DNA from 3 places in the Paenibacillus sp. NPDC057934 genome. Region 3 is predicted to be linked to each of the others. Evidence: riboswitches for the same ligand, from Rfam matches in the RefSeq annotation. Region 3 holds a riboswitch; each other region holds the start of a gene.
What was found. Region 3 has a riboswitch for cobalamin ahead of metE (5-methyltetrahydropteroyltriglutamate--homocysteine S-methyltransferase). Riboswitches for the same ligand answer to the same signal wherever they lie in the genome.
Positions count from the first base shown of each region.

Region 1: it holds a riboswitch for cobalamin, as region 3 does, so the genes downstream of both, ACFVRY_RS24310 (S-layer homology domain-containing protein) here and metE (5-methyltetrahydropteroyltriglutamate--homocysteine S-methyltransferase) in region 3, are expected to answer to the same signal.
Region 2: it holds a riboswitch for cobalamin, as region 3 does, so the genes downstream of both, ACFVRY_RS26445 (energy-coupling factor ABC transporter permease) here and metE (5-methyltetrahydropteroyltriglutamate--homocysteine S-methyltransferase) in region 3, are expected to answer to the same signal.

Region 1 covers NZ_JBHVPB010000011.1:201,782-212,005, forward strand. The annotation lists gene ACFVRY_RS24295 (ABC transporter ATP-binding protein) at 1-1,692, opposite strand, end outside; gene ACFVRY_RS24300 (energy-coupling factor transporter transmembrane component T) at 1,608-2,552, opposite strand; gene ACFVRY_RS24305 (DUF4430 domain-containing protein) at 2,549-3,628, opposite strand; gene ACFVRY_RS24310 (S-layer homology domain-containing protein) at 3,811-8,427, opposite strand; cobalamin riboswitch at 8,600-8,799, opposite strand; gene ACFVRY_RS24315 (GAP1-N2 domain-containing protein) at 8,965-10,224, opposite strand, start outside.
Region 2 covers NZ_JBHVPB010000014.1:49,113-59,336, forward strand. The annotation lists gene ACFVRY_RS26410 (precorrin-8X methylmutase) at 1-281, opposite strand, end outside; gene cobK (precorrin-6A reductase) at 251-1,078, opposite strand; gene ACFVRY_RS26420 (sirohydrochlorin chelatase) at 1,075-2,376, opposite strand; partial or broken gene cobJ (precorrin-3B C(17)-methyltransferase) at 2,383-3,951, opposite strand; gene ACFVRY_RS26430 (energy-coupling factor ABC transporter ATP-binding protein) at 3,968-4,846, opposite strand; gene cbiQ (cobalt ECF transporter T component CbiQ) at 4,891-5,682, opposite strand; gene ACFVRY_RS26440 (energy-coupling factor ABC transporter substrate-binding protein) at 5,666-5,962, opposite strand; gene ACFVRY_RS26445 (energy-coupling factor ABC transporter permease) at 5,963-6,727, opposite strand; cobalamin riboswitch at 6,988-7,175, opposite strand; gene ACFVRY_RS26450 (hypothetical protein) at 7,134-7,307, opposite strand; gene ACFVRY_RS26455 (DMT family transporter) at 7,310-8,275, opposite strand; gene ACFVRY_RS26460 (5'-3' exonuclease) at 8,494-9,420, opposite strand; gene ACFVRY_RS26465 (arsenate reductase family protein) at 9,459-9,824, opposite strand; gene ACFVRY_RS26470 (RluA family pseudouridine synthase) at 9,943-10,224, opposite strand, start outside.
Region 3 covers NZ_JBHVPB010000005.1:283,252-293,475, forward strand. The annotation lists gene ACFVRY_RS13635 (sensor histidine kinase) at 1-227, shown strand, start outside; gene ACFVRY_RS13640 (ABC transporter ATP-binding protein) at 333-1,103, shown strand; gene ACFVRY_RS13645 (FtsX-like permease family protein) at 1,078-3,033, shown strand; gene ACFVRY_RS13650 (undecaprenyl-diphosphate phosphatase) at 3,035-3,901, shown strand; cobalamin riboswitch at 3,993-4,198, shown strand; gene metE (5-methyltetrahydropteroyltriglutamate--homocysteine S-methyltransferase) at 4,354-6,651, shown strand; gene ACFVRY_RS13660 (DUF1540 domain-containing protein) at 7,056-7,208, opposite strand; gene ACFVRY_RS13665 (DUF4349 domain-containing protein) at 7,535-8,743, shown strand; gene msrA (peptide-methionine (S)-S-oxide reductase MsrA) at 9,755-10,224, opposite strand, start outside.

The sequences.
Region 1 (10,224 bases), on a different contig from region 3:
TACCGTTAAGGCTTGCGGCAGCCAGTCCCGCACCATGCGGTTCACAGCTGTCGTGTAGAAATAATTAGCGCTGAAAAAGGTCTCCGGCGCGCCTTCTGCCGTAATCCCGCCATCAAACAACAGGGTGCAGCGGGTCGCATAACTCGCCGCAAACTCCACATCATGGGTAACGACGATAATACTCTTACCTAGTTCCCGCAGGCGAAGCAGCAGATCTGCCAGTTTCTCTTTGGCCACGGGATCAAGTCCCTTGGTCGGCTCATCCAGCAACAGGATATCCGGTCTCAAGAGCAGCACCATCGCCAGAGCCAGTTTCTGCTGCTGACCTCCGCTGAGATCATGGGGATGACGATCTAGCAGCTCTCCAAGCTCAAAGATATCCAGTAGCCCATCGATTTCCTCCTGAGCCTCCGTAGCGCTTAGGCCGCCGTACTCAGCCATCTGTCGCAGTTCCTCCCGCGCTGTATCCTGGCTAAAGTATAGCAGCGGATTCTGGGCCAGATATCCTGTAGAACTGCCCTTGGCCAGCTCTATACGTCCCCGCTGCGGTTTCGCCAGCCCATTCAGGAGATGAAGCAGTGTAGACTTACCTGCACCATTACCGCCCAGTATAGCTAGAAGCTCACCCCGGAAAAGACTCATAGAGAGTTTCTTCAGCACCTCCGGACCTTCCTTCTCATAGCGGAAGGTAATCTCTCTGGCCTTCAGTATCTCTTCCGCCAAGGCAGATTCCCCTGAAGGTCTACCTGATGGGATGGATGAACACTGGCTACCACCAGCCTCTACGGACACTGAATGATGTTCAGCAAACGGACGGGCACCTTCTCCTTCACGATCTGTACGCCACTCTCTTTGCAGCCACTGCTTGCCCTCACGAACGGTCAGAGGGATGGAATTAGCGCCTTCCAAAGTCGCTTCAGCAGTCAAACCAAGATATACCCGTGTTGCAGCGGGAAGATACGCTAGATCAGATGGGGAAGCTGATCCTCCGCCAAGCTTCACAGCAATTTCACGCGGAGTTCCTTCGGCCTTCAACTTGCCATCCTCCAGCATCAGTACACGGTCCGCCAGTGGAAGAACCTCTTCCAGACGATGCTCGCTAATAATCACTGTCACAGACATCTCCTCGTTCAGGCGATGCAGCATTTGGATGAACTCACGGGCGGCAATCGGATCTAGCTGTGAGGTCGGCTCGTCCAGCAGCAGCACCTTCGGCTGGAGAACCAGAACGGAGGCCAGGTTCAACAGCTGCTTCTGTCCACCGGAAAGCTCATGCACCGGCTTGTACAGCAGCGGCTCCAATCCGAACAGCCCGGCGATTTCCGCTAGTCTACTACGCATTACCGGAAGCGGATAACCCAAATTCTCCATAGAAAAAGCCAGCTCATGCCAGACCGTATCCATCACGATCTGAGCTTCCGGGTTCTGAAATACCATCCCGATCTCGGCAGCGACCACCGGAGGTGACCATTCCCCCAGCGGCAGTCCCCGATAGCATACAGTACCGCTACCAGTACCCACCGGAGTCAATTCCCGTTTCAGATGGCGCAGCAGCGTGGTCTTTCCACAACCTGAGGGGCCGCATAGCACCACGAACTCGCCCTCCCTTATCGTGAACGAGAGCTCATGAAGCGAGTTCCGGGCTTCATCGGGATAGCGGAAGGATAGCCGGTCCGCTGTGATGATCTCCATATCCATTTCTCCTTTCCTTCCAGCCCTAACGGGATCAGTACAAACAGGCAAAAGCTTGCGTATACAACCGCTTCCTGCCAGGTATATTCCAGCGGCTTCAACCGCGGATAAATCTGCATCGTACCATAACCTTGCAGCCAGCCCAGCAGTGGAATCAGGCCACTAACTCCCAGCATCAACAGGACGATAATATCCTGCCGGTCCATCTTATAGTTGACATAACTGCTGCGTTTGCTTACTCCGTAGCCACGAGCTTTCATAGAGTCAGCCGTTTGCAGGGCTTCCTCCAGCGACCAGGTCAGGAGAACCTTCAGCAGCGTCATTCCGTCCTTCATTCTTTTGCGAACACTACCTTTGCCAGTATCAATACCTCTTGTTCGCTGGATCTCCGTAATCTGGCGGAGCCGTCGTTGAAACAAAGGCACAAACCGGAGCGACATCAGGGTCAGCAGGGCGCTTTTAGGGGCCAATGAAGAGAATAGATACATAAATTTGTCCGTCGTTACTGTGTAGTTGTAAGACACAAACACAATAAGGATCGTCAGGAGCACCAGCATCATCATCAGGCCATACAGAATCGCTTCCAGCGTAACTGGCTGGTCCATGAAATAAAACAGGATATTGGAACCTCTATGTGAGAAAAAAGGATTAAGTACAGCCACAGATCCTGCCATCAGCAGGTAAAAAGGCAGCCCGCGCAGCAGGGTCTTCCCCTGTCCTTGCAGCAACAATAAACCCAGCACACCAATCAGTTCCGTCATTAGATATACGGGATGAAACAGCAGCGCTGCGAACAGCACCAGCACGGCATAATACACAATCGCTACAGTAGGGTGCATGGAGCGGAAGCCGCTACTCATGGAAATTGGGCTCCCAAGTCCTTGCCCAGATTAAGTGTGTACAACCACTCGATCACATCGCCAGGCTTCACCTCATAGATTCCTGCGCTTTTATCCGGAAACACCCCATTCACCCGGTACATCCAGCCACTTTCCGAGCCTCTATCAAATTCATACAGGTTGTCGATACCTTCCACATAGGCAAAAGCTTTCGTTCCGCGGTATTCCATCTGCACCTTGTTCTTCCGCGTAATCCGCTTTAACAAGTCCAGCACGGTGTCGCCCTTCTCTACTTCCATAGCTACCGGGGATAGAATGGCCCCCAGCTCCTTATCGCCCACAATGGAAATCGTGGCCGTAGTTGCTGCATCCGGCTTTTCCACCGGCGCTACAGCAGCCGGTTTGGCCGTAGCCGACGGCTTCGTCGTCGGCTTGGCTGTTGCCGCCGGCGCTGTGGCTACGGCGGTCGCTGCAGGCTTCGCCGATACTTTCGGCGAAGCTGTGGACCCCGCTGCTGGCGCTACGCTTGCAGCGGGCTTGGTTGGAGCCGCCATGGCCTTAGCCGGCGGCGAGGTTACGGGCGCTGCTGCTGCAAGCGCAGCGCCTTGCTCTGACGGCGCGCCTGCCGAAGGGGCCGGCGACGCTTTGCCGCCAGCCGGCGCAGCAGCTGCTGCCGGCGGCGGGGTCTGCTGCGGGCCACCAGCCGCAGCAGCGTTATCTGCGCCGGTGACTGCGGAGCCGGCGGCAGCACCAGCGGCAGCGGGGCCTGGAGCGCCGCCTGTATTCGCGGCGTTACCCGCACTACTGCTAACAGCACCGTCAGTATTTGCAACGTTACCGGCACTGCTGCTGAGAGCGCCGCCTGTATTCGCGGCGTCGCCGTCAGTGTTACTGCCACCAGCACCACTATCGTTAGTACTGTCACTGGTGTTATCACTCTTGACAGCTTCGCTATTCTTGCTATCTTTGTCATTTATGTGTGAGGCTTGATTGGACCCCGAGACTTGCTGGTTCCCGGATGAGCATCCAGCGACCAGCAGCACTACGGTCAACAGCGCAGCTACAAAAGCAAGCCAGCGCTTGGAATGGTTGGACATGAACCTGAGCACCTCCATAGAATAACGCAGGTTGGCTGATCTTACAGAACGGCACCCGCTACTTGCAAGTGATGTACAAAATTTAATTAGAAAAGGGAAAAGAACGAGGGCACTACTTCTCCCCCGTTCCATCATTTACACTATATGATCCAAAACATTTTTTCAGACACTACCCGAAGATCCTAAGGCAGTCTTACCGCAACCACCGCCGCCATTTCTCTGGTTACTGGTGCGGATGGGTCAAACGATCCGCCAAAGCCAGTCATGTACCCCAATTCAGACACAGACTGTACAGATCCCAGTGCATACATGCTGATGCTAACTTCATCTTTGAAGCTTGGCTTATTCGCTGGAGCTTCAAGCTTGAAGGCTCTGGCAATCATCACAGCCATGTCCTGACGCGTAATCGTGCCGTTCGGATTGAAGGCCGTCTTGCTGACACCATCAATGATGCCAAGCTCCTTCGCCTTGATAACATCCCCGTAGTACCAAGCCCCTGGTTGTACATCGCTGAATACCGAAGCTGAGGAAGCATCTGCAGGCTGGTTACCTGTCAATCGGATCAATAATGCTGCAAATTGCGCCCGTGTAATGTTAGCTTTTGGTGCAAATACAAGACTGTCAGCACTTACTCCCTGCATCAGTTTGTTGTCATATGCGGTATGCACCGATTTCAGAGCCCAGGCGGAGATTTGCCCTTCGTCAGCAAAAGTCACGCTTGGAGCCGGAGTCGTAACCACCGGTGTAGCAGTGAAGCTGTACAATTTGTCCTTTTCATTCAAGAAACGGTCGTAGGCTACTAGTGCTAGTAACGCCTGTTCCGTCGCAATACTATTGCTGGTCTTGTCACTCAAAGCATGCGCATAACCGCCATCACCTTGTCTGAACGTCGCCAGATTGCTCAGCAGACCACCTTTAGCTTTCACAAAACGCGGATCGTTAAGACCTGTGCCCACAGCCGTCAGGGCAATTATCACCTGCGAGACGCTTTCGCTGTTCTCAGCGCCGTACGACTTGTAACCGCCGTTCTCCAATTGCTGAGAGGAGAGCCAGCCGAGCGCTTTGTCGATGGCCGCTTTTACGAGCGCTTGATCCTTGTAATTAGACAGGGCCGTTACAGCCATAGCAGTAATATCAATGTCAGCAGCACCGCCAACCGACAACGGGAAGCCGCCTTCCTTCGTTTGTTGCTTGATAAGCCAATCCACTAGGCGTTCACGTGTCCACTGCGCATTTGCAGGTACATTGTAAGCACCACTGTCCAGTGCAGTCAGGGCGAAAATCACGCCGTTGCTGCCTTGAGCCGTCATGTTAGCATTGTTGTAAATTTTCTCAATCAAATTATAACCGCTGATGCTTTGCGGATCACTGCCCAGAGCCGCTGCAGCTAACGCAATCCGTTCATAATCGGTCACTTTGCGGAACTCGCCTTTAGCCTCAGCCAGTTGAGCTTTCAGGCCGCTCAGGTATGAAGCTGGCACTGTGTTGCCAGAGCGTACCAAACCGATGGCTTGCCAATCACTGATTGCTTCTGCGGATGTAATGTATTTTACAGCCCCGGCAATATCTTTCTTAATTTGATCTTGCTGTGGCTCCCATAGACTGCGGTCAATGACTGCATAGTCGGTAAAGTGACTAACTTTTCCTGTAACAATGCCAGTCTTCGCATCTACCGTAGTCGGAACTGGAATCCACTGATTTGTGGTCTTGTTCAGCCATGCTATAACCAAATTAGCAGGGTAATTTGTAGTCATTGGTACTTTAATCGACAAATCTACCGGTTTAGCGAATTTGGTACCATCCGGTGTAAATTCATACAAGCCGGATACCAACTCAGCACGATTTGAGCTGAGTTCTTTTACGTTGATCGTGACCGCAGTGGACACGGCACCCGCCGGAATCTTCAACTCCACCTCGCCGGCGCTGTCCTTCAGCATTGCTTCCGCGCCTACAGCAATCGCCTGCGAGATCGACACTGTATTTGCAGCCAGGGCTTTCTTAAGCTCAGCTGCTTCTGCCGCTGTCATTTTCGTGCTTGAAGCGCTAACCGACGTGGTCTGTCCTACTTGGTTCACCGGCAAGGTATTGTCCGGCGTGATGACCACAGCACCACCAGGCCCCGGTGTAGTGCCCGGTCCACCTGGAGAAGGAGTCTCTTTATCGACTACAGGTGCTCCCAAGTCTTTGCCGAGATTGGTCGTGTAGCGCCAGGCAACGGTATCCCCATTTTCAAGGGTTGTGTATACGCCTGCACTGTAATCTGGAAACACTCCATTTACAGAATACATCCAGCCACTCTCTGGTCCACGGTCAAATTCAGCCAGTCCAGCGATGGATCTTACATACAAGGTCGCTCCGGAGCCTGTAGCAATAACTTTGCTACCCAACTGGCGAACCAGCAATGAATATGGTGTATCACCTGGATTGAGGGTTACCTCTTTAGCAGAAACAATAGTACCTTTGATAGCATCCCCCTCTACCAAAAAGTTGACTGTTTTTTGGGTAGGGATCGGCGTTGAAGGATCACTGGTTTTGTTAACCGTCAAATTTTTCGTTGTCCGGACTACCGTTGGAACAGCATTTTGACGATATCCTGTTACTTCAATAGTGTAGCTGCCAGCTGCTTTTCCAGAAGCAAAGTTTGCTTTACCTTCCGCATTAGTGGTAGCTGCTTCGCCAGCAATGCTGACTTTTACTCCTTCAGCCGGAATAACAAGGTTTTTAGGTACATCTTCGCTCCAGTCCGTCACATCTTTGGAAACGGTAATTGTAAAAGACTGCCCGGACACCGGGGATGCCGGATCTACTTTAATGGAATTGATGAGAGAGGTAACCCCGTAATCACCGTAGTAAAATACTACCTCTTGTCCTTCTTGAAGTTCATAATCTGCTGCGCCTACAAATGGAGAAACCCACTGTCCGTCTTCTTTGACGGCGAACATCCAGCCATCGTAACCACCGTAACGTTTTTCTGCTATTCCATTGATGGAAGATACATATCTGCCATAATCACTATCGGTAATCTTCAACGGAATGTTGTTCGATTTGGCCAATTTTTGCAAGGCCTGTAGAGCATTTGTAGCGGTCACTGATCCAGCCTTGATAGGACCTTCCGGACCCTCAATGCTTACTGAAGCTTGTACTGCAGGATTAACCTTCAATTCTGAAGTTGTGCGTACTACGCTTGGAACCGCGCCTTGGCGGTAACCCGTTACTTCTATAGTATAGTATCCCGCAGCTTTTCCAGAAGCAAAGGTTGCAAGCCCCTCAGCATTGGTCGTTACCGTCTCTCCATCTATAGTAACCTGCACTTCCGCTGCCGGTATACTGCTTACCTTTGGTTCACCACTGCTCCAGTCCGTAACATCCTTGGACACCTTAACCGTGAACGCTTCTCCAGATCCAGGTTTAGTTGGATTAGAAGAAACTGAATTTATTAAAGAAGTATCCGAATAATCGCCGTAAAAGAACAGTACCCGTTCACTCGTCTGAAGTAAGTACTCACCCGCACCTACTTCTGGAGTAATCCAATGTCCATCTTTGGATACAGCAAACATCCAACCATCATAACCATTATATTTTCCTTGTGAAATACCATTAACAGCTGCTACATACTTACCGTATGAACTGTCTGTAATTACCAGCGGTATATGATCTTTCTTCGCAAGTTCCTCCAGAGCCTTCAACGCCGTAGGAGCCTGTACTTCTCCTTGTGCAATCGGTCCTTCCGGTCCTTCGATCGTTACAGAAGTCTGAACTCCCGGCTGCTGAGAAGGCGGCTGTCCGAAACTATAGAACGTTTCCCCTTTGAGGAATAATTCATAGGAGATCAGCGCCTGTAGGGCCTGCTCCGTCGCCATTGCATTGGCGCCTCCGGTAATTACATGACGGAAGCTTCCATCAGATAAAACAAAGGAAAGCAGCTTATCGACAAGGTTTACCTGTCCCTTAGTGAAATCTGGACCTGTCGGATCAATCCCCGCTGAAGTTAATCCGATTATAGCCTGTGCTACAGTCTCACTGCTGGTGTTATATCCACCGTCAGCTTTCTGCTTGAGCTTCAGCCATTGAATTGCACGTTCGCCAGCAGTCTTCACTGCCGGTACATCGGCATGCGCAGCCAAAGCGTTCAGTGTCATAGCCGTCAAATCAGGATCGCTCGTCGTACCAAAGCCAAATCCTCCATCTGCGTTTTGCTTGGAGAGAATCTCAGTTAAAATCTTGTCTTTAGTCCATCGTGCATCATTTGGAATGTTATATTTACCTGAGTCAATAGCCAGTAGACTGTAAACGGGACCATTGATACCCTGATTAGTCATTCGCTCGCTATTATAAATACGTTCAATTAGATTATAGCCCGTGAAATTGGACGCATCACGGCCAATCGCGGTTACTGCAAGTGAGATCCGGGCATAGTCAGTCACATTTATGTATGTCCCGTTTGCAGTTTTTACCTTATTCTCAAGATTAGTGCGGTAGCTGTCGGGAACCTTAACACCATTGCGTCCCAGCCCGATAGCATCCCAATCAGATAAATTTCCTCTTTTCAAAACATAATTGGTAGTGTCATATACAGCTTTTGCAACACCTACCCGTTCTGGCTCTCCCGCAGCAAACGCCGCTGCGCCGTAGGTAGCATCTGTTACGCTAGTTTCTGTGATTCCTTGATCAGTAAGGCTTTGCTGTGCTTGGGCGAAGGCTTGTCCTGCCGGTACCAGCGAAGAGCCAAGAATGGAGATGACCAGCAGGAGTGCCAGTCCAAGCGCAAGCGCCCTTGATGATAACATTCTTTTCATCATGAACCTCTTTTCTTTATAATTTTGGTTTATGCTGGAAAACAAACAACATAAAAACCGCCCTAACATGAAGGGCGGTCGGAACAAACTTGGCTTGAGGGCAGATTGAACAGGGATTTATCCCCAAAAAAATATTCATCTGCATCTGGTTCCCGGCCTCACCCCCCGAAGGCATGGGAACACCTTGAAAAAGGCAGGTTTCCTGGCTCATGCCTCATCGCTTCTTTCCGCCTTCCCGACTCCTTTATAGGACCAGTGGCATTTGAAAAGTCGCTCCGCATCTACAGTGGCGGGACCGCGCCGGATTTTGAACCGGTCTTCCCTTTTAAGCAAACCCAGGCTTTCTGAGTCTGCACCTTCTCCATTAACTAGACTATTAAATTTTAATCTTCCTAATGATAGCTATAATCCCCCGGTATGTCCATAGAAAAACTGCCAGAATCGGTTTTTCCCCATTTTGACAGTGAAAAAACTCCTAAATACTGCAGAACCATAACTTGTCCAAGTCATAACTCTGCAGCTGTTCAGGAGTAGCAATTGTTATTTCTTTTTCGCTTTTGCTGTAGCCGTTGGATCAGGACTTACTTCGTCCTTTGCCGATGACTGATCAGAGGATGGCACCGGAGCCTTCTCGAACAACTTCAGCTTATAGTTCCCAGCCTCAATCGTGCTGCCTTGTGCCAGTGGGGCCCCGGGCTCTAGCTCAATGGTTACCTGATATTGGCCCTCTTCCAGGACTGCCTGTCCTTCCTCTCCCTCTGATGTAGGCGAAGGTGAAGCGGCAGGATCAATCGTTGAAGATGCCTGCTCTTTCTGATTCACAGCTTTACTAGCTTGATCAGTCACTGCATCCTTGGCATTAGCCGATGAATGCGGAGAAGCATCCGTTGCCGTTCCATCTGCGTTTCCGGCTGCATTACCCGTATCAGAATTCCCTTCTCCGGAGGAATCTCCTAGATCCGATGATGGTAATGCACACGTACTGGTCGTAGCTGTTACTTTATACGTAGTCTTGGTTTCATCGGTATGGAGCACACTAATCTCAGCCGGCTTGAAACTATCGCACTCAGCGGCGGTAGGGAAAATAAACTGCAGCTTACTACCCTCCTCCTGCTCTCCGTCAGGTGCCAGTAGATAGGCAATAACCGGCAGTTGGTCAGTAACGGCTGTCTGGACCGGACTTGGCTGCAGATTGGTCTCCGGCAGAGTGCTATCTTTCCCGTCTGGCCGCAGCATGCTGATCGCTATAATTGCAATAACCAGGACAATTCCAATTGCGAGCCCCGAGATCAGGATTTGAAATCGACTGCGGCTGACCCACCGCGCCAGCGGTGAAGCCAATTGGGAGCGGGCTTCATCATATACATTTTGCAGAGCAGGACGTGCGGCTGCAAGATAGGTTTTGCGGAGTTCGCGATTCTTGAAAGCTTCTCGGTCATTGTTATTGAAATATTTCAGAATTGCTCGGCGGTACCCCGGCTGCAGCTTCTTGTTCGAGATTACAAACAATGGATTGCCTTGTGACCAAGCCAGGAAGCGGTAGACGGTCTCTTTATCCGAACCTGCTTTCTGGTTAACCAATTCCAGCAACGCCTCGTAGTCCAGCGGACCGCCCTCACGATGACTGCTATAATAAAAGCCCAGCGGCAGCCGTTCGAAAGGTTCAGCGGACCTTGCCTCCTTCAGCCAGCGCCGTCCAAGGAGCTGCACATCATCCAGCTCTTTTGGAGTCAACTCGGCGAAAATCCCTTCATCCGGCCCCTCTTCCCCGAACCAGCGGTAGGCGGCCCGCAGCGCGTT
Region 2 (10,224 bases), on a different contig from region 3:
ATTCGTTCCTTGGCGATCCCGGCTCTCACCATCTCCACATCGGCTATCACCGGTTGGCCCTGCAAGATCGCTGCTATGCCGGCCTGCACCGCCTCCGGATGAAATACCAGACTGCGACCCAGCTCAAAATCCGCCGATGCATGGATGATCCGCTGCACCACAGGATAATGCTCCGGACTAAAATCATGCGATCCCAACTCTTCAGTAATCATCCGGAAGCTGAGGCTTTCGATCTCCTGTGGCTGCACTGTCAGCGGCTTGAACTCTGTTCCAAAATCCATTTTGGGTCCCTCTTCTCTATGATCTGACTCTCCTGAAGCCATCGACCGAGCGTTGCGGCTATGCCTTCAAAAGAATCGTACACCTCACCAGTTGACGGCTCTGGCCGGGCAATCAAGATAACATACAGCCCCATTTCCAGAGCTGAATACACCTTTTCATCCACAGATCCCTCTGCTCCACTTTCCTTCGTAACCATCACCGTTGTGCCATACTGGGTGTACAAGGCCTCATTTAATTCACGTGAAAAAGGCCCCTGTATCGCAATAATATTCCGTTGCTCTATCCCCAGAGACAGACATTTCTCCATGTTTTCCAAACAAGGAAGCAGGCGCACCGTCAGGGTAATCTCCGGATCACCCAGCAACTCTTCAGCAAAGATCTCCAACGTCTTCCCCCCGGTAGTAAGCATTACGGAGCCCTTGAGCTCCCGGGCTTTGACGGCGGCTTCCGCATAGGAAGAGACTACTAGCAGCCGAGGGTGGCTGGCATAGGACAGGCTGCGCCGTTCATAGCGGAGATACGGCAGGCCAAGTGCCGCCGCAGCTGCCTGGGCGTTGGCATGAGCCTCCAGCGCGAACGGGTGGCTTCCATCCACGACAGCACGGAACCCTCCCTCCCGCAGCAGAACAGTCATACCCTCTTGGTCTAGCCTGCCCACGCGCGTATTCAAACCCGCCTCCCGCAGCCGCGCAACCGCGCTTGGCGTCACAACCGATGCCAGCAGTGGCAGGCCATTCCGCGTGAGCATCAAGGCCAGCTCCCGAGCGTCGCTCGTGCCGCATAACATAAAAATCATCGCTCTGGCCCTGCCGCCGAACCGGAGACTATCTGTCCAGGCTTCTCAAGCTGTTCCTTTGAGCATTCCTGGTGGTCACCGGCACAACTGCAATGTTCGGGATGATAACCTCTTTCTTGATCGTCCGAGTGAAACTGACCGTAACGATGATCGTCAGAACGTTGATCGGAGTCATGATGCCCATGGCATTCACCGTGACCATCCGTTTGATGATACCTATAGCATGGACTGTGGCCGTTCGAATGATCATGCTCATCATGGTGTCGGCCATTATGGGCCCTACAATGATTATGCGTATGTTCATGTCCATGGATGTGATCATGTCCACATCCATTCTCATGGTCATGGTCATGGTCATGGTGATGTCCATGGTGGTGGTGATGCACTCCTGCTTCGGTACGGTACCTGCAATTGTCGCAGTTGGCATGGCTGCGGCCGTTCAGGGTCTCATCAACCCGCTCTTCCAACATATCCGCCAGCAAGGGGTGAGTACCCAGATAGCTACCGATCTCAACCTCCAACTCCGGATGCGCTGCTGCAAAGGCCGTCACTCTTTCGTTGAACTGCCTGATTAGCACACCTGTAAAAAGCAGATAGGGCAGAACGATGATTTTTCGTGCGCCTAGCACCAGACAGCGTTCCAGCCCCTCTGCAAGTGAAGGCTTGGCAATTGCAATAAAGCAGCTCTCCACACTTTTATAGGAGGTTTGTTCCCAAAGTAAACGGCTTAACTTGCAAAAATCGCTGTTGGCATCGGGGTCACTCCCGCCGCGACCCATGAGCAGGACTACCGTCTCCTCGGCAGGAATATTTACCTTTGGCGCACCAGAAACCTCTATCTGTGCATTAGGCTGACTTAGAGGAACCACCGGTACAGCCTCAGAGATTCGGTCCAGCAGAATCTCCACCGCCTTATCCTGTACACCGATTGGGCGTCCATAAATGAATTCAACACCAGGGTACCTTGCCTTGGCCTGGTCTATCGCCAGTGGAATATCCAGTTTGGAATGCCCAGCCGCGAACAAAATAATCGGCACGACATTTATCGTAGTTGCCCCACCCTGCACACAGTTCTCAATGCCTTCGGCAATGGACGGCCCAGCCAATTCAATAAAGCAAGTCTCGAACTTCAACTCCGGTCTGCGTCTTGCTAGCAAATCTGCGAACGCCCTCAGTTCATCGTTGCCTTCCGCCACTCTGCTGCCATGCCCTACCAACAGTACTGTTCTCACAGCCGTCTCTCCTTTCGTGACCTTCGCCTCATGTTCTGAACCTAAACTTATTCCTGCAAGCCCCACCCGCGCAAAAAAAGCGTGGAATGGCTCGTTGTTTGTTCCCAGCTCACGGTATCTCCCTACAACCGCCATAACGGCTTCAATAACTTCATCCTCATTCATACCCCTGCCTGCAAGAGCACCTGCATGGGGACTGCGTCCGAATTTCTTGCCCCCAAGATACAGCTCAAAGCTTCCTTTGGTGTAGACCACCCCGATGTCATCCAGTACTGCCGAATTGCAGGCCATCCCGCAGCCGTTGACCTGGATTGTTAATTCCCTTGGCACCTGGTGTCCGGCTAGAAGGTAATGCAATCTTATGGCAGCGCCCAAGCCGCCTGCTCTCCGGCCCTCGCAGAAGCCGCAGGTTTTCACACGCACGAAGCTCCCCTGCTGCAGGACACGAAGTCCCGTCCCGAGAAGCTTACGTTCAAGCTCTTTTGGATGGAACACTATGCTTTGGAGTAAGAGATGCCCTTGGCGTGTATGAGCAACCTGTCCTTCCGGTCCTGCCGCTTCAGAAAGTAACGCCAATTGGGCTCCAGTCAATGACCGACTACCTATTGGAGGCAAAACTTCCAATTCCGCCTTGAAAATCCTAGGCTCAGCAGTTCCAACCCCTGCAGCCTCTAATGTTACTGACTGCTCCAAGGCCGAGAACACCTTTGTTTTTCCCTCCACTCGTACTGCCATTGCGCGGGTTTCCCCTCCTGCTGCGGGAGGGCAAGTAACGGCCTCCCCCCACTGCTCGGCAGCTCTCTCTGACGCGGTCAATGACCACGGCTCCGCTGAGGTTCGTAGCCGCTCGTGAGGCTTCAGTTCCTGCGTTTCCGCGCCAAGGCTGTACTTGCGCTCATATCCGCGCGGTGTAATCATTATCCCCTCGAAGACAGTCGTCGCCGAGTTGCCGATAATGACTGTGGACAGCATACCGATCTCATGCTCCAGCATATCCTCCAGTGTCGTAACAACCGTCTGCTGTCGATCACGGTAGGCGCTTTTGACAATGCCAACGGGTGTACCTGGCTCGCGATAACGCAGCAGGATGCTCCGGGCCTCCTCGATCTGGCGAGTCCGTCTCCCACTGCGCGGGTTATAGAAAGCGATAACAAAATCCGCAGCAGCCGCAGCCTCCACTCTGACCACTATGTTATCCCATGGCGTAAGATGATCGCTGAGGCTAATTGTGCAAGCGTCGTGCATAATTGGTGCACCGAGCAACGATGAGCAAGATTGAATGGCGGATATGCCGGGAATCACCTCGACCTGGATACCCTTTTCCGGGTTCCAGCCCCGTTCAATTAACACCTCATACACCAGTCCGGCCATACCATATACCCCGGCATCCCCACTGGATATTACAGCGACAGTCTGTCCCGTCTCTGCTCTGCGTACGGCTTCCTGTGCCCGGCTAACCTCTTCCGTCATACCTGTGCCAACTATTTCCTGATGCCTTAGCAGCGGCTTAATAAGTTCTACATAAGTGTTGTAGCCGATTACCGCTTCACTTTCTTCTATTGCAGCCAATGCCCGGCCCGTAATATGCTCCATTGCGCCGGGGCCAAAACCGATGATCAGCAGCTTGCCCTGTTTATCCATAATTCTCCTCGTCCCTTTAGAATCTCGTTACCGTGTTTCCTCGCCTCTCAATACTTGTAAGCAGTGCACTCAGAGCAACCTTGAACTCATCCGCAGTCCGGGGCGCCTTCTGCCCCGATATCAGCTCTGGCGGCAAGCTCTGCCATACATCAGCCAGCAACGGCAAACCCAGACCGATGCTCTGTATCATATCCCGGCTGGCAAACAAGTCCTCCGGCCTACCGCTCGCCTTGCATATTCCCTGATCCAGGACGATAATCCAGTCCGCCCAACGGTAAGCCAGATTCATGTCATGCGTAGCCATGACCAGTGTAGTTCCATTTCGGGTATGTATATCCTCAAGCGCATCCAACAACAGTGTTTCGGACACAGGGTCCAAATAAGCTGTTGGCTCATCAAGCAGGATCAGTTCTGGTTCCATCGCCATCACACCAGCCAGGGCCGTCCGTTTTTTCTGCCCCAGACTAAGCTGATGGATAGGCTTATCTCCAAGCTCTGTTAAGTTCAGCCTCTCCAGTACCTCTCGGCATCGTAGCTTGATCTTAGGTTCAGCCATGCCGGAGCCCCGCAGCCCGAACGATACATCTTCAAGGGGCGTGTTTAGAATCAACTGCTGCTCCGGGTCTTGAAACACCAGTCCGACACTGCGGCGGAGAGAAGCCAGGTCTTTGGAGGCGTAGGATATCCTTGCCCCGTCCTTCCACACAACTCCCTGCTGTGGCCGGAGAATACCCACCGCATGCAGAAATAGGGTAGACTTGCCTGAGCCATTATGGCCGAGCACTGCCGTTCTGGAGCCTTTCGGAATGGTCGCGCTCAGTCCCTGTAATGCAGGCCCCCTCGTGTCCGGGTACCGGAACACCACTTCCTCAAAAACCAGACAAGCGTTATTCATGATGATTCTCCTTTATCAACTCCAAATGATAGGATCAACGATATTCACAATCGCCAGGCCAACCAGCTCTGCACGAGTACCAATACAGCCATTCCGACGTAGGCCTCAACAGCATATCGAACTGGAACTGGACGAGTCTCACCGGGCGGTAAAACAATATCTCCATCAAACCCTCTAGTCAAAAAACCTTGAGATAGCCCATGGTACCGCTGAACCGTCTTCGCGAACAAAACGCCGGCCATTCCCGCAGCCTCTCGTAGCTTTGCTGAGAACCCCCTAGTACCCCCGCGCAGTCGCCGAGCCAGCATCATCCCCTGCGCGGTGTCACTGAGCAAAAATAAAAACCGATACATGATCAACATCAGTTCAAGTACAATCTGCGGCATCCGCAATCTGCGCAATACTTGAAGCAACTCGGCAAAAGGCGTGGTAAGGATCAGAAAAAAGAAGCACGACAGGCAAGCTGCCACACGTGCCAGCAGCAGCCCCCCTCGCCAAAGCCCTGCAGCCGTCATATAGAGTGAGAGTGAAGAACCTAGCATCGGGAGTACCACCACTGCCTCTCCGGTTGCCGGACGGCCAATTTCCACTACAAGGACTGGCAAACTGATAAAGTAGAACAGCAACGCGGAACCAAGCAATATCGCGTATAGCTGGATCGGGATCTTGGCATAGAAGATGCACCAGATCATCAACCACAGCGAAATTGCCAGTTGCAAAACTGGGTCAAGAACAAAGGACAGCACGAACATGGCTGCAGCGAATCCGCTTTTCCACATCGGAGACAGGCTACGAAAAGCATTGCCATAGGAGACAGCGTCAACTCTTCTGATCATTCAGCTTCTGCTTGCCTTGTCTTCCTTTAAGCAGACCAATCGTATAGCCAATTACTCCGGCGCCAATAGCTGCCTGCAGGGCGAATAGCATACTTTCTGTCTCTCCCGGCAGCTCCGTCAGCGGCTTAAACCAAGGGGTATACGAGGGATCAATTTCAGTGATGGCACCTTCTGCAGCATCATCGGCCCCGCCAAATTCCCCTTCTACGAACAGTAGCGGCAGTACAACCAGCAGAACGACTACCAGAAACATCCATGCATTTTTCCATTTAGCACTCATTTATGATTGGGCCCCTTTCGTCTGGCGTTTCAGTAATGACAACTCATGCGGACTGTAAGATTTCAGCCAATTCCAGAGCAGCACTGTCAACAGCCCTTCACTGATGGCAAGCGGAATCTGCGTAATAGCAAAGATGCTTCCAAACTTCATGAACGAAGCCAGCACTCCGCCATCAGCAGCCGGAAATGCCACTGCCAGTTGAACCGAGGTAACAACATAGGTCATAAGATCAGCGATGGCTGCCGCACTGAATACCGCGAGCTTTTCACGCTGAGTCATCCGCATTATCAGCTTGTACGCCGCATAGCCGGCAAAAGGCCCGGCCACCGCCATCGAAAAGGCATTCGCACCAAGCGTAGTAATTCCGCCGTGGGCAAGCAGCAGCGCCTGAAAGAGCAACACAATTGAGCCAATAACACCCATGGGCAGCGGACCAAGCATAATTGCACCGAGGCCGGTTCCCGTCGGATGAGAACTGCTTCCTGTGACGGAAGGCATCTTGAGTGCTGATAGCACAAAAGTGAAGGCCCCGGACAAACCCAGAAGCAGCTTCAGCTCCGGATTGTCCTTCGTCATTTTTTTCAACCTCATAATTCCAAGAATAAAGAACGGCAGAAATGCCGCCCACCAGAACATCGCCCAGCCCACTGGCAGAAATCCCTCCATAATGTGCATGGCCTGTGCGGTCCCCGGTTCGTTAAACAGCAAATACACGGTAAATCCGGCGACCAGCATCGTAAAACTCCACATCCTGCGTTGTTTCATTCCTTTTCCCTCCATGTTTTATGTAGATTGAAAGCCAAAAAAGCCCACCCTAACAGGTGGGAGATCCTATGTACGTGATTGCTTACGAAAGAGAGGTATGGGATCGGAATTCACATTCCAGTCTCACTCCATTCAAAACAGCAGCAGACTAGCAGTCACCTTGTGCAAAGGGACCTATTAACTGTCCTCCATGGCATAGGCCGTTTGCCGTCTTCAGCCTCTTTCGTCAATTCGTACACCGCTCCTATCCGCGTAGGGTCTTGGTGTGCGAAAACAAGGTAGGTCTCCTGGCTTCGGATGATAGCGCCGGTTCTTTGTCTTCCCCGATATTGCTTCGAGTGACCTGGTAAAGAACGGCTCTCCTATACAGTGGCGGGACCGCTCGGGAGTTGCACCCGATTCCCTGTTACCCCTTGTCATCAAGGGCACCTTGTTTTATCGCTATTTGATCCTGTACATCATAGTAGATTTGGAGTTTTCTGTCTGTGATAAAAGTTTGGATCTGGAATTTCTTCCAAGTGTAATCAAAAAAGAGCTGATTCATCATCCTTAACAGATGATGAATCAGCTCTTTACTCAAAATCAGGCTCCCGGGCTTTTTCCCGCACTCAGGGACGCAACATCCGATCGGGACCTCCATGGTAGCTTTCCAAAGTTAGTGCCGAGCACCCCAATAATAATCATAACAGTCCCGATGATATGAGCCACCGTCAACTCTTCGTGCAGAATCAAGGCTCCGGCGATAATGGAGATTAACGTAGACAGATTATTGAAGACGCTGACCTTGGAAGCTTCCAGGCGGGCCAGTGCATAGGTGGACAACAGATTGCTAATTACCGTAGACACAATGCCAAGATACAGCAGAGCCAGCAAATACTTGGAATCCACAAACGGCTGGAAAAAGAGATTCAGTGACCCTGCCGTTCCATGCTTAATCAGGGCAGCAGCCGCAAATAAAATAAAGCCCATAGCCATAGTAACGAAAGAGATTTCCAAAGGCGTATACTTCCGCGTCAACGGCCTGGCTAGCACACTGAAACCTGCCATGCTCAGTGCCGACAACACCAGCAGTATCAATCCAACTACATTACCTCCACTCCAGCCAGCGCCCCCCTTCATCGCGAAGATAAAAATGACACCTGCTACAGATAGCAGAATGGACAGCTTCTGGACAACATTCGTGCGTTCTTTAAGAAAAAAAGCTGCGATCGGCGCGGTAAATAGCGGAACCATCGCCAGAATGATGCCAGCTTCCGACGATGAAGCGCTCATTAGGCCAAAAGCCTGAAGGGCAAAGAAAAGTACTGGAGACAGCAGCCCCAGCGGGAGCAGTCTGCGGACATCACTCCAGTTGAAACGTAGCCGGACCCATCCGAAGATAAACGGTATGGCCACCGCGATCCAGCCGATTGCGAAGCGATGCGCCAGCACATCCAGCGGATTGGACTTGGTAACCGTCATTTTGACGAATAAAAATGAAAAACCAATAATTGAGGCATAAAGAATAGCGGCCACATAAGCCGACGTATTACTGTTTCTGGATTTCATACATGATACCTCCGGGAAAAATAAATGTGGGGTCCAGACATTGAACTCAATATACTATGCAATCCGAGCGGAGCAGCCACAATTCATGCGTGACGCATATGTACCGATACAGACTGGGTAATTAGCGGTTGTATCCCGCCACCACTCCCCCTTGAAGCCATACCAAAAAAAGCCCTGCACTGCAGGGCTTTTTCACTAGACTGTAACCTTGGTTTGCTCTAGCCCAAATCGCCAAGCTCGATCTGCACAATACCTTCTTCTTCCTGAATCTCGGCAATTAGGTGCATAAGGCTACCGAATTCCAGCTCCTTGAATTTGCGGGTAGCAGATTCGCGCCGTACTTCCCATAGACATTCGGTTAGTTCGCAGACTACCGGCACATCGCAGCGGATTTGTGCAAGGTCCCGTGACAAGTGCAGCATGTCAAGGTCAGCTTCAATCTTGGCCCGCACGCCCTTGGGCAGCAGTTGCAAATTTTCGATAACGCCTTCGACCGTACCATAATCGGTTAGAAGCTTAAGCGCCGTCTTCTCGCCGATACCGCGAACGCCGGGATAGTTGTCGCTCGTGTCGCCCATGAAGCCCTTCAAGTCGATGACTTGAGCAGGCGTAAGACCTTTATCTTCCAGTAGTTCTGCCGGATCATACACTTTATAATTGGAACGCCCTTTTTTCATAATCACAACTTTCACGTTGTCCGTAACAAGCTGCAGCATATCATGATCTCCGGTAATAATATACACCTCGGATTCTTCACCGTAGCCAGCCGCTAGTGTACCGATACAATCATCGGCTTCATAGCCCACTAGCCCGACGTTTGGTACGCCAAGCTCTGCCACAACTTCCTTGACTAGATCGAACTGGGGAATCAACTCCAGCGGCGGCTCCGCCCGGTTTGATTTATAGCCATCATATTTCTCCGTGCGGAACGTGCCCTTGCCCATATCCCAGCAGCATACTACATGCGTAGGATTAAATGTGCTAACTGCGTCGAAAAAATACTGCAAGAAGCCGTAAACGGCGTTCGTCGGCAATCCTGCACTGGTCTTACGGATATATCCGCCATAAGCGGTGGCGTAATAGGCACGGAACAGCAGAGCCATTCCGTCCACGATCATCACGCGGCCCTTCGTTTCTGCTGTCATGTGTAAACCTCTCCTAATTCATCTATTCATTATTGGGGTCAGACGTTGCTCCAGGCCCCTGCATACTGATCTTCCTTGAATCCTACGGTAACCTTGGTTCCGTCGCTGACGATTGGGCGTTTAATCAACATTCCGTTGCTGGACAAAAGCTCCAGTTGCTCTTGCTCGCTAAGACCTGGCAACTTATCCTTGAGCCCCTGCGATTTATAGACATCACCGCTGGTATTAAAGAACTTCTTCAGCTCCAGTCCGCTGTTCTTGAAGAGTTCAAGCAGCTCCTCCACTCCCGGAGGCTGCTCCTTAATATCCTGCAGATCCAGTTCATGGCCTTGACCCTGCAGCCACTTGACCGCATTGCGGCAGGTGCCGCATTTTGGATAATGATAAACTTTCAAAGTGCTCATATTTCGCTCCTTTATCATGAATAGCAGGCAAAGCGCCATTGCACTTCACCTCTACGCGAATGGACAACTCTAGTGATTCCTTTTAATAGCTATTCTATTTGTTACAAAGTTTTAAAAACTATTCAGCCGCAAGCTCAGGCTTCCCCTGCTTCAGCTCATTCTCCAGAGCCGCCATATCCGGCGGCAATGGCGCTTCAAAGATCAGGTTCTCCGGCAACACCGGATGCCGTAGTGAGAGCCTTACTGCATGCAGCGCCTGACGCGGCATAGCAGCATCCAGTGCAGCAATCCCTGCCAGCTGCGCCGTCTGGTCAGGTGTCGGCGCAGCCTCGCTGTATAGTGGGTGCCGGTACATACCGTCACCGATCAGCGGACAGCCGATAGAGGTCATATGCACACG
Region 3 (10,224 bases):
AGAATAATAGGGTAGTACTGGATATACGTGATGAAGGGGTAGGCATTCCGCCGGGCGATCTGCCGCGGGTGTTTGACCCTTATTTTACTGGCGTAAACGGCCGGAATTTTCAGGAATCCACCGGGATGGGGCTGTACCTGGTTAAGCAGATTTGTACCAAGCTCGGTTATGAGGTAAGTATCATTTCAGAGGTAGGGAAAGGCTCAACCGTACGGATAGTATTCTAACCACCTTACAATTGTGTAAGGTAACTGTAAGTTTCAGAAATAGCTGGGGCCTGTGACGTGTTTGTATAATAAAAGCATTCCAGGCCACGGAAGGAGCGGCGGCACTTGCCCATACTTGAAGTCAATAATTTATCCAAAATTTATGAGGGCCAAGTGTCCACGCATGCGCTGAATCATATCCGGTTTGCTGTGGAAAAGGGCGAATTTGTCGGTATTATGGGACCCTCAGGGAGCGGGAAAACGACCCTGCTGAACGTGATCGCCACCATCGATCAGCCTACTTCCGGTGAAGTTTCGATTGGTGGACGAGACCCTAATTTGCTCAGCAGACAAGAGAAGGCCTTGTTCCGCCGTCATGAGCTGGGTTTTGTATTTCAACAGTTCAATTTGCTCGACACGCTCACCGTGGAAGAGAACATCATTTTGCCGTTGACACTGGCTGGCGCCTCTGTCCTGGAGATGGAGAGCAGGCTGCTGCAGGTATCGGAAGCGCTCGGTATCGGACATTTGCTCAAGAAGCGGACATACGAGATTTCCGGCGGACAAATGCAACGGACAGCCATCGCCCGCGCTATGATCCACCGACCTACGCTGATTCTGGCTGATGAACCTACAGGCAACCTGGACTCCAAAACATCGGGCGAAGTAATGGGTATGCTGGAGCAGATCAATGCTTCGGAGGGAGCGACAGTACTGATGGCTACACATGATGCCGTGGCTGCGAGCTTCTGTCACCGGGTGATTTTTATCAAAGACGGACGATTCCACAGCGAGATGTACCGGGGCAGCAGCCGGGCCGCTTTCTTTCAGAATATCATTGACATGCTGTCGCTTCTGGGAGGCGCGGGCCATGACCTTTCGGCAATTCGCTTATAGAAATGTAATTCGTAATAAGCGGAAGTACGCCGCCTATTTTGTCAGCAGCTCGTTCTCGGTGATGATCTTCTTTCTGTGCGCCCTGTTTATTTATCACCCGGCTCTGTCCAAGGATCTGATTTTCAGTACCGCAACGCAAACGATGATGGTGGCTGAAGGGTCTATTTTTGTGTTTTGCTCCCTTTTTGTCCTCGTATCGGTGGGTTCGTTCCTGCAATCCCGCAAGAAGGAATTCGGTATTCTTCTGATGCACGGGATGACGAAGCGACAGCTGCACCTGATGGTCTTTTTGGAAAATATGATGATCGGCAGCGCGGCAATTTTCACCGGTACCGGGCTGGGCTTGTTGCTTGGCAAGCTGTTCCTGATGATCGGCTCCGGCTTCCTTGGCATTCATTCGCTTTCCTTTCATCTGCCCTGGCAGGCCCCGGTGCTGACCATTTGCAGCTTTGTGCTGTTGTTTGGTTTGATCTCATTGTGTACTTTTGCGCTAACCGGCCCTGAGGACCCAATGCCGCTGTTCCAGGGTGAAGGCAAGCATGAGGAAGAACCTAAGGTCTCTGTCATACTTGTGCTGCTGTCAGCAGTGTTCCTGATCGCTGGCTACGTTATGGCCGCCACAGTGCGCGCGGCGTTGGTAGATGTCATTATGTTCCCTGTCGTGGTCATTACGGTCGTTGGAACCTATCTGTTTTATACCCAACTGAGCATCTACATTGTGAAGCTGCTGAAGAGAACCCGGCGTTTGTATTGGCACCGGATTAACCTGATCGCACTCTCAGGCCTGTCCTCCCGCTGGAAAGAGAACGGACGCATGTTTTTCATCATCACGATTATTTCGGCTGTGTCTTTCACTTCTGTTGGTGTATTTGCTTCCATTCAGACGTTGACTCGGGAACTGAAGCTAAATTACCCGGCAGCTGTAGGCTATGTGGCTAAAGGTACGGAAGACGCGGCAGAAACAGAGCAGCACCTGGATAGTATTCGCAGGGAGCTCGAAGGCCGTGGTCTGACCTTTGATACACTTAGTATTCCAATTAAATATGCAGAAGTGGAATCACAGACCGGACCGGATCGGACACGGCTGCTACCCCTGATCTCATACAGTCTTTATAAGCAGGCGCTGCTGAAGGCTGGATTCCGTTCGTCCGAAAGACCGCTTGAGGGTCATGACGGGCTGGTCATGATCGCTTCCCAGCGGGATCGCAGTCTGACTAGCGAGCGAGTCAAGGCTACATATACACTGCGGCAGGGAAACTCAATTCGCGAGGTCGGCTACACGGAGGAAGTACCGATTGCGAACCATCTGCTCCCGGCACTGGACGGCGTCGACGGGGGTGACTTTAGCGGCATTGTGGTCAGTGATGAGTTGTATGCCGCTATCCGCCCCGTGCAGAATGATAAGTATACGGGATTCTATGTATCAGATTTGCTGCGGACGGTTGGGATTGCGACCGATCTTTCCGTCAAGGGTAAGAGGACATACACGGCTGATTATCCCTATGCCATTGCAGTCAGTGGCACATTGTTTGAGATTCACAAGACTCTGTACAGTACAATGCTGTTTGCTTCTTTGCTTGTGGGCACCGTCTTTTTCATTGCAGCTGGAAGTTTTCTTTACTTCCGTCTGTACATGGATCTCGATTATGATCGTCTGCAATATTCCACCCTGGCCAAGATGGGATTAACGGACCGGGAACTGGACCGGATTGTGACCGTTCAGCTGTCCCTGATGTTCTTTGTGCCGATTGGACTGGCTATGCTGCACAGCCTATTTGCTTTTATTGCCCTGCAGCGCCTGTTCTACTTATCGATCGTGATCGAGACTGGAGCGGTGCTGGCGGTTTATTTTGTCGCGCAGGTATTATACTTCTTTTTCATCCGAAGTCGTTACCTACGCAATCTGAAGAAAAATTTAAGGAGGATCTGACATGGACCTGCTCATGATTATTAAAGCAATTATTCTTGGCATCGTCGAAGGTATAACCGAGTTTGCTCCTGTATCCTCTACAGGCCATATGATTATCGTGGATGATATGTGGCTGCAATCACAGGCGTTTCTGGGCCAACATACAGCCAATACTTTTAAAGTTGTTATCCAGCTAGGCTCGATCCTGGCAGTTGTGGTTATTTTCTGGAAAAGATTTTTTGATCTGCTCGGCCTGAAGCGGTTTAGCCGTAAAGAAATGCAGCCTGTGCCGGATGGACAGCCACAGCAGCCTTCCGGTGAAGGAGGGCATCTGAAGCTTCGTATGGTGCTGATCGGTCTGATTCCTGCCGCAGTCCTGGGCTTACTGACAGAGAATTATATTGATGACCATCTGTTCTCGACGGCAACTGTATTGATTGGTCTCGTTATTGGTGCGGTATTCATGATTTGTGCCGACCGTTTCGCACCGAAGAAGGTCCAGACCGAAACGGTCGATCAAGTGACCTATAAGCAGGCGCTGGGTGTCGGGTTGATGCAGTGCTTTGCCCTCTGGCCAGGCTTTTCCCGCTCTGGTTCCACTATCTCCGGGGGCGTACTGCTGGGGATGAGCTACCGGGCAGCTGCTGACTTCACGTTTATTATGGCCGTGCCGGTCATGGCGGGAGCTACGCTGCTCTCTTTAATGAAGAACTGGCAATACTTCACGATGGAGTCCTTGCCGTTCTTTATCGCGGGCTTCATTAGCGCCTTTGTCTTCGCGTTGCTGTCGATGCGTTTCTTCCTGAAACTGATCAATCGGGTCAAGCTGATGCCCTTCGCTATCTACCGGATTGTGCTTGCGGCAGTGGTGTATATTATTTTCTTCTAACTGGCTATAAGGATTCCGTATAACTGTTACACTCATAATCTATTGCGGTTTACTTGGTATTCCAGTATGATGACGTTATATTCATTCCCGAAACTGAATAACGGATACAGGTGCCTGCCGGATGCTAGACATACCGGATGGCTTAATAGGGAAGTTCGGTGCAAGACCGACGCGGTCCCGCCACTGTAACGGAAGAGTCTTCAGCAACCCTCGTCACTGGCAGCATATGCTGTTCGGGAAGACGGCTGAAGATGTAGACGCCGCAGCCAGGAGACCTACCTGTTTCGACAGCACAGCTTTACCTACGGAAGATAGGACGGTGTTAGACCAGCTACCAGTATGTATAATACTAGGGCGTCTTTCCCTCTGACTTCTTTCAGGGAAAGACGCCTTTTTTGGGTATAAAACATGACGCATATAGATTATTAGTGAGATAAGGGAGGAACCTAGGAATGACGCAAACAGTAAAAGTAAGTAACCTCGGGTACCCGAGAATCGGGAAGAACCGTGAATGGAAAAAGAACCTGGAGACCTTCTGGTCCGGCCAAAAAGATGAAACTGAATTCCGTTCCGAAATGGAAAGAATCCAGCTTGAGCATTTGCAAACACAAAAAGAAGCCGGTATTGATCTGATTCCGGTCAATGATTTCACATTCTACGACCATGTGCTGGATGCAGCCGTAATGTTCGGCATCGTGCCTCCACGGTATGAATACGATGGCGGAGACATCGGCCTGGATCTTTACTTCGCAATGGCTCGCGGTAACGCTACTGCCACTGCATGCGAAATGACCAAATGGTTCAACACGAACTATCACTATATCGTTCCAGAGATCGGCAACCAAACGCCGCGTCTGACTGAGAACAAGCCGCTTGCCGCATACCGTTTTGCCAAAGAAAAAGCAGGGATCGAAGGGAAGCCGGTTGTCATCGGCCTTTACACCTTCCTGAAGCTGTCCAAAGGATTCCAACCCTCTGAAAAGGCTGAAATCGCGAAGCGTTTCCTGCCTGTATATGTACAACTGCTTCAAGAGCTGGAGCAAGAAGGCGTGAAGTGGGTACAAGTAGACGAGCCTGCAGTTGTAACTGGGCTTACAAATGAAGATATCAGCCTGCTTGAGACGATTTATGCAGAAATCGCTGCTGCTGTGCCAGGATTGAACATCATCCTGCAAACCTACTTCGAAGCTGCTGAACCGCTTGAAGCGCTGCTCAAACTACCTGTACAAGGTCTGGGTCTGGACTTCGTACACGATGGCGGTACGAACCTTGAATCGATCGAGCGTCTGGGCTGGCCGGAAGACAAGATCCTCGGCGTTGGTATCATCGACGGTCGTAACATCTGGCGCTCCGACTTGGATGCTAAGCTGGCACTGCTGGACAAGCTCGCGACTCATGTTAGCTTGGATCGTGTGTTCCTGCAACCATCCTCCAGCTTGCTGCATGTACCGGTAACCGTAGAAGGCGAAGACAAGGTTAAATCCGTAATCAAGAATGCTCTGGCATTCGCGAACGAGAAGCTGGTTGAACTGAAGCTGATCAGTTCTGCACTGGAAAACCGTGATGCTGTCGCTGTCGAACTGCAAGCTAGCCGTGATGCGCTTGCTACCTTCCGTGCGCTGCCTGAGCGCGGCCGTGAAGATATCGCTGCAGAAGTGCGCAAATTGGCTGAACTTCCTGCAAACCGCAACCTGCCATTCGCAGAGCGCGTGAAAGTACAACAGGAGAAATGGAACCTGCCATTGCTGCCAACAACAACGATCGGCAGCTTCCCGCAAACACCGGAAGTTCGCCAAGCACGCCTCAAATGGCGCAAAGGTGTATGGAGCCAAGAACGTTATGATCAATATGTTCGCGATCAAATCGACGAAGTCATCACATTCCAAGAGAAGCTGGGATTGGATGTACTCGTACACGGTGAATTCGAACGTACAGACATGGTTGAATTCTTCGGTGAGAAGTTGGCTGGATATCTGTTCACTCGCAACGGTTGGGTGCAATCCTACGGCTCCCGCTGCGTGAAGCCGCCAGTAATCTATGCTGACGTTGCTTTCATCGAGCCAATGACGGTTAAAGAGAGCGTTTATGCACAATCTCGCACCAAGCTTCCGGTAAAAGGCATGCTGACTGGACCGGTTACGATCCTGAACTGGTCGTTCGTCCGCGATGATCTAAGCCGTGAAGAAGTTGCGAACCAAATCGCAATTGCACTGCGTCATGAAGTGAAGGCGTTGGAAGATGCTGGTGTTGAGATGATCCAAGTGGATGAGCCAGCGATCCGTGAAGGTCTGCCGCTCAAGCCAGAAGACCGTCAGCATTACCTGGATTGGTCGGTTAAAGCGTTCCGTATCTCCACTTATGATGTCAAAGACACGACTCAAATTCATACGCATATGTGCTATAGTGAATTCAAAAACATGATCGGTTCCATTTCTGATATGGATGCCGACGTTATCTCCATTGAGACTTCCCGCAGTCATGGCGAATTGATCGTGAGCTTCGAAGAGCAGGATTACGATAAAGGCATCGGCCTTGGCGTATATGATATCCACAGCCCGCGTGTCCCAGCTGTAGAAGAAATGACAGTCAACATCGACCGCGCTCTGCGTGTATTGGAGCCAGAATTGTTCTGGATCAATCCAGACTGCGGACTCAAGACCCGCGGATGGGCAGAAACCGAAAGCGCCCTGCGCAACATGGTTGAGGCCGCTTCGATCGCAAGAGCGAAGACTAGCCCAAGCAAAGCATAAATACAGTGCTGTAAGCTATGATATTGCAGCGGAAAAAGATAACCAGCAGGTTTCCCTTCGCGGGAGACCTGCAGTTTTTTGCTATTGGGGAGTTTGAATTGGCTTAGTTCGCTCAGGCGATCTTCGCTGGCTTGAGTTAGGTCCATGTAATAGGAGAGCGAGTGCATGTAGTAGATAAGCAGGAGTATGTGTCAGGTGAGCAGGGGCATTTAGCAGACAAGCAAAAGCCTACTGTATGTTAGCAAGGACTGTACAACCGCAAAGGTGTCCCATACGCCTTCTGGCTTATGAGACACCCTCATTATTGTGGATTATTTTTTTAACGATACACTTGATAATAATTCTCATTCTTGATAGAATAAATGAGAAAAGAAGGAACCGTGGAGGGTTCCTTCCTAGTAGACTTACTTGCTCTCGAATGTTTTACAATCTGTTTCTTCCGCACGTGTTGGCTCGCTGGAGCTGTGGAAAGCAACAAAGATGGAATCAGCCTGACATTTATTCTCCTCTGCCCAGTGGGTGCAGGAGTTGACTTCACAGATTACGTCTTTTGCCATAAGGGTTTCACCTCCCCTTTTGTAAAATGACTGCATCGTTAAATGGAATGCACTGCTCGGCAAGGTGGAGCTTGTCCGAACAGAACCATGCCCTGATCCTAACGGATGTGAGGGTTTTTGGTGTTATTTGTCTGTTAAGACACCGTAATTGTACCAAACAAACGGACTGTTCGCAAACAGAAGCATCCTGATCAGGATGCTTCTGTTTTTGTTTTTACTGACTCTTATATCACTTTATGCAAAACTTTTTAATAACATGCAACTTTCCAGCTTCTGGAATCGTCTGGGTAGAAAGAAGTATTCTACTAAAATATGGGGGTATGGCGATGCGGAAATGGGGGTTGTATGGGATATGGTTATTGATTCTGGTTATTGTTGTCACGGGCTGTGGCTCGGCTGACAAAAACAGCAGTAATAATAAGGCTGCGGATTCCGGAACGACTAGCTCTGAAAGTAAATTTGACAGTGAGGCGCTGATACAAAAATCTGAGATAGCGGACAAGTCTATGTCTAATGTTTCTGCAGATTCGGACGCTAAAGCCGAGGGCGGATCAGGAGACGGTAGTCCGGACACCGCAGGAGATTCTACAGCGTTGAATACCAGCAAGGCTGGTACCGGGTTTACAGGCAGTGACGTAGTGACCGGTCTGAACAAAAAGCTGATCTATCGCGCCAATCTGAACATGGAAGTGGATAACTACGCTAAGGCCCAGACTGAGGTTCGTAACATGGTGACGCTTGCCCAAGGCTATATTATTGAGTTCAACGAAAATATGTCTGAATACGAGCAGGGTGGTACTTTTATTATGAAAGTACCGGCATCTGGCTTCTCTTCTTTTCTGAGTAATCTTGAAAAAGTGAAGCATGCGAAACTCCAGCGTAGTATCCAGGGTCAGGACGTGTCAGAAGAATACGTAGATCTTGAATCCCGGTTGAAGGCTAAGCAAATGATGGAAGCCCAATATAGCGAATTTATGAAAAAAGCGACCAAGCCCGCTGACCTCGTCGCGTTTGCCAACGAACTGGGTTCCATCCAAGAGGAGATTGAACGGATCAAAGGGAGAATGCGTTATATTGACCAGAATGTTTCGTTTTCAACTGTAGAGCTACGTTTGTACCAAACGGACGAAAGTTTAGATGTGCAAAAGAAAAAAGGTCAGGATCCACTTGGCACACGCGCATCGCAGGCCCTGGGCGGCAGTCTGAATGCGTTGTCCATTACCTTTCAGTGGATTGTGGTGATCCTGGCCGGTGCTCTGCCAATATTAATCGGTGCAGCACTTATTCTGATTATAGTCCTAACCTATCGTAGAAGAAGACAGCGCCGCCAGGGTGAACAATCTCCATTGATTCGGGAAGCGAATCGACAGTCGGTGGGGACGCGACCGAATTCGCCAGAAGTCCAGCAGCCGTCACCGCAGGTTCCGCAGAAGCAGGCGAAAGCAGATCAGTCGCAACCGGAAGATGTGCAGGCGCCACAGGGCGGTGCTGATCCTGCTGATGATCGTGAGATTGACAACCAGGATAAGAAGTAAAGTGTGCGGGTGAGAAATTTGTATCTGGAACGTGAACCTGCTTCATTTGATTGATGAAGCTAAATGGAGGTAGAAGGTAATGCGTTTATTGAAAGAACCAATAAATATATAAACAAGCAATCAAGTGTATCGAGCATAAGGATCAGTTCGTGAAGAACAATCGGATGAGAATAACCAGAGTCGTTATAAGCGAACAATGCAGTCCGAGTGGACATAGATGAGCAACCAGAATAAGTTATTTAGAGACCAAGCAGCAAAGCAAGTTAGTCGTTTGGGAGACCAAACAGCAAAGCATGCTGAGGCGATATGGCAGTGCTCACTTGAGAATTAACAGGACGGAGTCCCGTTAATTTGTCTTGGATCGCTAGGTTTTGGGAAATAACAGGAAAACATCCTGTTATTTCTCCCGATTATGCGATTAAATTCACTTTGGGCAGAATTAACAGGAGATAATCCCGTTATTGTGTGAATATCTGGAGAAATGTTTAAATTAGCAGGAGAATTTCCAGTTAGCAACCAGCGCGGGACGATATCAGCTTGTACATTTTGGGCAAAAGCCAGAAGTGAGTAACGGGAATTAGTGACGAGCATTAGTAGTGAAAATTAGGGATGAGAACTAGTAGTAGAAATTAGAAACGGGAATTAGCAGCAGGTGTTAGTAACGAGCATTCTAGTTAGATTTCATTGTTGGGCAACAGATATTCCTTATTTCTTTACTATTTCCATTAATGGTTTACACAGCAAGACCAAAAGAGCCGTCAAGTCTCACGTATTCCGTGAAGCTTGGCGGCTCTGTGCTTTGATATTATTGTAAGGAGCACAGGTGCTGGTCAGCTAAGCGTATTTGAGCTCATTTGACGGTGTTACATAACCAGCAGAATAGTTCCTGAACTTATCTTTTGAAGACTTTAGCTATTGCTGATAACTCGAACTCATTACTCGTTCTGAGACTCTTGTTCGAACCCGTATTAAGCTCCAATCCAAACTCTTACCATAACCATCCCCCGCTAATTAAGCTTGCTGAAAAAGTACCCGGTATTCCCCGTATCCTTCTTCTTCAAGGTCTTCTTTGGGCACAAATCGCAATGCTGCGGAGTTGATGCAGTAGCGCAGGCCGTTAGGGCCGGGGCCGTCGTTAAATACGTGGCCGAGGTGGGAATCGGCTTCTTTACTACGGACTTCCGTACGGACCATCAGGTGGCTGAGGTCGGTCTTTTCTTTGACGGAGTAATCGCGGATCGGCCGGGTGAAGCTCGGCCAGCCACAGCCGGAATCGAATTTGTCCTCAGAGCTGAACAACGGCTCGCCGGATACGATGTCCACATAAATGCCATCCCCGTGATGATCCCAGAATTCGTTGCGGAAAGGCGACTCTGTAGCATTATTCTGTGTCACTTCATATTGGAGTGGAGTCAGACGTCCTTTCAGGCTTTCCTTATCTTCCTTATGGGACCAGTGTTGTTCGATAAAAGCATCCCGGC